DNA from 3 places in the Actinorectispora metalli genome. Region 3 is predicted to be linked to each of the others. Evidence: riboswitches for the same ligand, from Rfam matches in the RefSeq annotation. Region 3 holds a riboswitch; each other region holds the start of a gene.
What was found. Region 3 has a riboswitch for S-adenosylmethionine ahead of ACU6XJ_RS20640 (aminotransferase class V-fold PLP-dependent enzyme). Riboswitches for the same ligand answer to the same signal wherever they lie in the genome.
Positions count from the first base shown of each region.

Region 1 (2,178 bases), on a different contig from region 3:
CGAGGAACACCATGTAGACGGTCTCGCCGGTGGGCGCCAGCAGTTCGGTCCAGTCGAAATGGCTTCTCATGCGATCACCGCAGGCCAACAGTTCCGATGGGCACCGCCGTGAGGGTGGAGGTCTCGGAGGCCGCTGCCGCCTTCGCGGCGTGTGTCGGCGCTTTGGACACCCTCGCCGGCCTCGGCACGATGGTCGGCCGTCATGCCACCCTCCCCGCGGGAATCTCGGAAACGGTCGCGCCCTGCGCGGCCAGCCAGGTCAACACCTCGTCGGCGCGTTCACCGTCCACCCCGATGCGGAACCGGGCGACCGGGGTGTCCGCGATCCGGGTCAGCCCGCCGCCCAACAGCGACAATTGCGCGTCGTGCCTGCTCGCCGCGGTGGGGAGCACACTGCCCACCGCCGCGAAGCCGACCAGCACCACCTCGGCCAGCCGCTGGTGTCGCGGCGTCTGCCCACCCGCGGTGGTCTCGGGCAGCAGGGCGTCGCCGACGCGGCTGCCGGGTGTGGACACCACGTCCAGCAGTGGCCCCTGTTCGACGATGCGACCGTCGTCCAGCACCGCGATGTCGTCGGCGATGCGGCGGACCACGTCCATGTCGTGGGTGACGATCAGGACCGTCACGCCCAGTTCGGTGCGCACCTGGTCGAACAGCTCCAGCACGGAGGCCGTGGTGTCCGGGTCCAGCGCCGAGGTCGGCTCATCTGCCAGCAGCACGGAGGGGTTGGCGGCCAGCGCCCTGGCGACCGCGACGCGCTGACGTTGCCCGCCGGACAGCCGGTCGGGGTGACTGCCCGCCTTGTCGCCGATGCCGACGAGGTCCAGCAGTTCGGCGACGCGGTCGCGACGTTGTCCGCGCGGCAGGCCGGAGGCCTCCAACGGCAGCGCGACATTGCCCGCCGCGGTCCGCTGACGCAGCAGCGAGTCGCCCTGTGGAACGACGCCGATGCGCCTGCGCGCGGCGCGCAGGGCCTTGCCCTGCAGGGCGGCGAGGTCGAGGCCGTCCACGGTGATCGAGCCGGAATCGGCCCGCTCCAGCAGCGCGATGCAGCGGGCGAGGGTGGATTTGCCCGCGCCGCTGGGTCCGACGACGGCGCACACCCGACCGGCGGGGACGCTCAACGTGACATCGTCGAGTGCCGTCACCCGCCCGGCCGGGCCGGGATAGGACTTTCGCAGTTTTTCTACGGTGATCACGAATGCTCCACATGGGCAAGCCGGTTCCCCAGGGAAGCGGCGGGTGTCAAGAGCGCGTTCGGGCGGGGATCGTCAGCGTCGACAGGCACCGGTCGACGCGGTGTGCCTGGCCGCCATCGCGACCTGCGACATCCGCGGGGAGAACACGACTCCTCCATCGTTCCTGGCGTTAGCACCTGCCCGGTGGGTGGTTGCTGCGGCGTCACAGAGCCAGGTCTCTCGGCCGCTCGGGATGGACTGAAGACCAGTACACGTCAGTGAGCCGAACAAAGGCAACTTGATATGCCCTTTACGCCGCCGATCGTTCGGCAAATCACAGCAAATTGACTCTCAAATCGCCCGAAAGTTCTGCCGGTAAAGATCACCGAGCCCGGTTACCGCGGCGATCATCCGTTCCCGCAGCCGCGCGGGCGCCAACACTTCGGCGTCCGGTCCGAGCCGCAGCAGCTCCTTCTCGGCGTGCTCCACCGACTCGATCGGGATCGTCACCCGCGTCCAGCCGTCCCGGTCCGGCACCGCCGTCTCCGCCGCGGCCCGGACCACGGCGGGGCCGAGCAGGAACAGAAAGCCCATGCCGCGTTCGGTCAGCAACACGACGGCCTGGTCTGTGAACAGTGCGGCTTCAAACCGCCGCGACCACTCCGACCAGAACCCCGCGAGGTCGAACCCGGTGGGCCGATCGAACCGCTCGCCGTGGTGGAGGTCGAAGATCCGCGCGACGCGGTAGGTGCGGATGTGCTCCCCGCCCCGCGCGACCAGGTACCAGCGGCCTGCCTTGAGCACCACGCCCAGCGGCTCCAACTCCCGCTCGACCGGCGGTGACCGGTCCCACCGCTGATAGCGCACGATGATCCGCCGCTGGTGCCAGACCGCGTCGGCGACCTGTTCCAGGCACGGCGTCCGCTCCGCGTCCCGACCCCAGGCCTGCGCGTCCAGGTGGAACCGCTGGCTGACGGTGGCATCGCGCAGTTCGGCGGGC
Region 1 covers NZ_JBREYE010000001.1:1,517,801-1,519,978, forward strand. The annotation lists gene ACU6XJ_RS06900 (methionine ABC transporter permease) at 1-70, opposite strand, end outside; gene ACU6XJ_RS06905 (methionine ABC transporter ATP-binding protein) at 201-1,199, opposite strand; SAM riboswitch class I at 1,351-1,438, opposite strand; gene ACU6XJ_RS06910 (helix-turn-helix transcriptional regulator) at 1,530-2,178, opposite strand, start outside.
Region 1: linked by a shared signal. The riboswitch ahead of ACU6XJ_RS06905 (methionine ABC transporter ATP-binding protein) and the one ahead of ACU6XJ_RS20640 (aminotransferase class V-fold PLP-dependent enzyme) in region 3 are both predicted to bind S-adenosylmethionine.

Region 2 (2,178 bases), on a different contig from region 3:
GCATGCCGAGTTCACTGGACAGCCGGTAGGGGTCCGCGCGGCCAACCGCCGACACCCGCCCGATCGTGCGGACCGCATCGGCCAGCGCGTCAGCGATGAGCACATGCGGCACGCCGGACTGCAGCGCCCAGCGCAACGCCTCCAGTGCGGCAACCCGGTCGCCGGTGACGGCCTTCTCCGCCACGACGAAACCGGTAACCTCGGCCCGGCCGCGGTGGTAGCGGCGCACCGCGGCCTCATCCACCTTTCCGCCGGTGTCGGCGACCAGCTGGGACGCGGCGGAGGCCAACTCACGCAGGTCCGATCCGATGGATTCGATCAACGCGCCGACCGCGGCCGGTTCGACCTTGCCTCCCGCGCGCCGCACCTCGTTGCGGACGAAGTTCTCCCGATCCGACTGCTTGGTGACCTTCGGGCACTCGGTGACCTCGGCTCCCGCCTTGCGCAACACGCCCGGCAGATCCTTGGCCGCCTTGGAGCGTCCGCCCCCGGAGTGCACCACGACCAGCACGACCCCGTCGGCCGGGTTCTTGCTGTAGGCCAGCACCGCCTCTGCCAGCTCCTTGCCGATCTCGTGAGCGCCGTCCAACACGATCACCCTGCCCTCGGCGAACAGCGAGGGACTCAACAACTCGGCCAGCTCCGCAGGGGTGATGTCACTCACCTTCACCCGGCGCAACTCGGCCGCGGAATCAATCACCCGGGCGGTGCCGAGCGCGTCCGCGATCACGCGCTCCACCAGCAGCTCTTCCTCGCCGACAATGAGCTGGAGCTGACTCTGACGCACGGTTGGAGCGGTCACGCCGGACATCCTTTCACGTCGCGGGTCGGATCCCGTGGAAGCCGATGCGACTGTTGGCGGTGGCCATCCATATGGGTGTGCCGTAGCGTGAACGCCACAACCGAATATTGCTCATCCAGAGGGGTAGAGGGATCGGCCCTACGACACCCCGGCAACCGGCGCTGACGAATCCGTGTTTCTCACGCGAGGCCCAGCGATCACGGTGCCAAATCCGGCCCGCCGCGCGGGAAAGATGAGGAGAGACCTCGCGATGACGACTGTCCTAGAGACCCACTCGACCTTCGACCTCGGTCCGGCCCGTGCCCTGTCCTGTCGGGAGTGCGGTCACGAGATTCCCCTTGCCGCCGAGTTCGCGTGCTCGGAGTGCTTCGGTCCCCTCGAGGTGGCCTACGACTTCGGCAAGATCAGCCGCGAGGACATCGAGGCCGGTCCGCGGTCCATCTGGCGCTACCGCGGCCTGCTGCCCGTACCGTCCGATGTGGACTCCCACCCCAACACCCAGCCCGGCCTGACCCGCCTGGTGAAAGCCGACCGTTTGGCGCAGACACTGGGCGTGAAGAACCTGTGGGTCAAGGACGACACCGGCAACCCGACGCACTCGTTCAAGGACAGGGTGGTCGCGGTGGCTCTCGGCGCCGCCCGCCAACTCGGGTTCCGGGTGCTCGCGTGTCCCTCGACCGGCAACCTGGCCAACGCGGTCGCGGCGGCCGCCGCCCGCGCGGGTTGGGAGTCGGTCGTGCTGATCCCGTCCTCTCTGGAGCGGGCGAAGGTGCTCACCACCGCCGTGTACGACGGCGCGCTGCTCGCGGTGGACGGCAACTACGACGACGTGAACCGCCTCGCCACCGAACTCGCGGCGGAACACGAAGACTGGGCGTTCGTCAACGTCAACGTCCGCCCGTACTATGCGGAAGGCTCCAAGACACTGGGCTACGAGGTCGCCGAGCAACTCGGCTGGCGGCTGCCCGACCAGGTCGTGATCCCCATTGCCTCGGGCTCGCAGCTGACCAAGGTGGACAAGGCCTTCCGCGAGTTCACCCAGCTCGGCTTGGTCGACGAGCGGGCGTACAAGGTCTACGGCGCCCAGGCGACCGGCTGCTCCCCGGTGTCGGCGGCGTTCAAGTCAGGCCAGGACGTGGTGCAGCCGGTGCGGCCGGACACCATCGCACGCTCGCTGGCGATCGGCGCCCCCGCCGACGGCCCCTACGTGCTGGATGCCGTGCGTCGCACCGGCGGCGCCATCGAGGACGTCTCCGACGAGGAGGTCATCGAGGGCATCCGTCTGCTGGCCCGCACCGAGGGCATCTTCGCCGAAACCGCAGGCGGCGTCACGGTGGCGACCTTCAAGAAGCTGGTCGAAACCGGTCAGATCGACA
Region 2 covers NZ_JBREYE010000001.1:812,231-814,408, forward strand. The annotation lists gene holA (DNA polymerase III subunit delta) at 1-802, opposite strand, end outside; SAM riboswitch class I at 911-1,041, shown strand; gene thrC (threonine synthase) at 1,053-2,178, shown strand, end outside.
Region 2: linked by a shared signal. The riboswitch ahead of thrC (threonine synthase) and the one ahead of ACU6XJ_RS20640 (aminotransferase class V-fold PLP-dependent enzyme) in region 3 are both predicted to bind S-adenosylmethionine.

Region 3 (2,178 bases):
CCGGGGATGGTCGCCAGCCCGGCGCGCAGGCGCTGCACCAACGCCCGCTCGTGGGCGCCGATGGCGTCCCAGCTTGAGAGCACCCGGCAGGCGGTGGCGAGCGCGTGCACGCCCACGACGTTCGGGGAGCCGCCCTCGTGCCGCTCCGCGCCGGGCTGCCAGGACACGGTGAGCGATTCGCCGAGTTCCCCGACGCGGCGGGACGCGCCGCCGCCCGCCAGGTAAGGCGCGGCGGCGCGCAGCCAGTCGGCGCGGCCGACCAGGGCGCCCGCGCCGAACGGCGCGTACAGCTTGTGCCCGGACAGCACCACGTAGTCCACGCCGAGCGCGGCGATGTCGATCGGCCCGTGCGGGGCGAGTTGCGCGGCGTCGAGCACGGTCCTGGCGCCGTGGCGGCGTGCGACGGCGGCGAGTTCGGCGACCGGCAGCAGTTCGCCGGTGACGTTGGAAGCGGCGGTGAGCACGACGAGCCGCGGGCCGACGGGGGCCTCGCACAGGGCGGCGTCGAGCGCGCTCACCGCCGCGGGCGGGGTGGTCGGGGTGCGCAGGCGACGCACCCACGGGCCGCGCCACGGCAGCAGCGCGGCGTGGTGGTCGGTGTCGAAGTGGATCACGGCGGTACCCTTGGGCACGGCCCTGGCCAGCAGGTTCAGCGAATCGGTCGTGTTGCGGGTGAAGACCACCGCGTCCGAGGCGTGGGCGCCGGTGAAGGACCGGAGCACCCCGCGGGCCTGTTCGTAAACCCTGGTGCAGACCTGGGAGGCGAAGCCCGCCCCGCGGTGCACGCTGGCGTACCAGTCGAGCAGTTCGTCCACGGCGTCCTTGACCGGACGCAGACAGGGAGTGCTGGCGGCGTGGTCGAGGTTGGCGTAGCCGATCTGGCCGCCGGTGACCAGCGGCACCCGCAGGTCGGCGCCGACCACCTGGGGCAGCCGGGTCGCCTGGGCGGGGATGGAGTCGACGAGGGCGAATGACACAGGGCGCTCCTGTGATTCCGGGACCTCAGGGGTCCGCGCTTGCCCGTCGCGCTGCTGCGACGGACCAGGTCTTCACCCGGGGCACCCCACCGCGGAAGGAGGGTTGCCGGCCAGCAAACCGGGGTTTGGCACTGGCACTCATGACCTTGCGTGGCAGACGTTAGCCGAGCGCCGCCACGGCGCGGAAGTGATTTCCGCTCACGTCACACACTCGGCGCCATGACATGTCCGGATAACGACAGGCCCCCGCCTGGTGGGGCGGGGGCCTGTCGTGGACTGCGCGGCAGGTTCGCGCGCGGCCTTCAGGAGGTGAAGCGGCCGGGCAGGCTCACGTGTTCGCCGTCGGAGACGTTCTGCAGGCTGCCGGAGTACTGGTTGTCGCCCGCGCGGACCCGCCAGTCGCCGACGACCTGGTTGTCCAGGTCGACGCCCGCGAACTCGCCCATGGCCTCCAGCGCCTCGAAGGACTTGCCTGACCAGTCGCGCTCGGCCGCGGAGACGCCGCCGAGTTGCCAGAGGGTGAAGTGCACGTGGGCGCCGGAGGAGCTTCCGCCGCAGGGCAGTGCGTTGCCGGTGCGGCCCAGCGCGGTTCCGGTGTCGACCTGTTGGCCGTCCTGCACCTGGATGCCCTCCAGGTGGTAGTAGCCGGTGCGCCAGCCGTCGGCGTGGTCGACGGTCACCCACGGCCCGCCATCGCACTGCTGGAGCCGGACGGTGCCGGGCGCGGCGGCCCTGGCCACGCCGTCGGACGGGGAGAAGTCGATGGCGTTCTTGACGCCGGAGGAGCCGTTGTTGGAGTGCACCCCGGCGGAGTAGACCCGCTGGCCGTCGGTGAAGGGCAGGGCCAGTGTCGGCGCGGCCGTGGTCCTGGTGGCGGCTTGGCCGCCGCCGGCGGCGCCCGCGGCGCCCGCACTCTGGAGCACGGCGACCGGGGTGCTCACGACCAGACCGAGGCTCAGCAGCACACCGGCCGCTGTTCTGACTCTGCGCAACATGCGCGCTCCCTTACAGGGGAAGGAGCTGGCGCAGAGGAGCCAAAACGGCCGACTCACGCCACCTGACGCCACGCAAAGTAACCGCTATCCGCCGAATGGGGCAATAGCTGAGCTAAATTTGTTCGTAACCTTCGCTACGGCTTGCCCACTTCGCCCCTCCACCGTGCGTACCGGCCCGCGCGGTCGACGGCCCGCAGCCGCCGTTC
Region 3 covers NZ_JBREYE010000002.1:70,736-72,913, reverse strand. The annotation lists gene ACU6XJ_RS20640 (aminotransferase class V-fold PLP-dependent enzyme) at 1-977, opposite strand, end outside; SAM riboswitch class IV at 1,008-1,123, opposite strand; gene ACU6XJ_RS20635 (M23 family metallopeptidase) at 1,280-1,972, opposite strand; gene ACU6XJ_RS20630 (potassium/proton antiporter) at 2,107-2,178, opposite strand, start outside.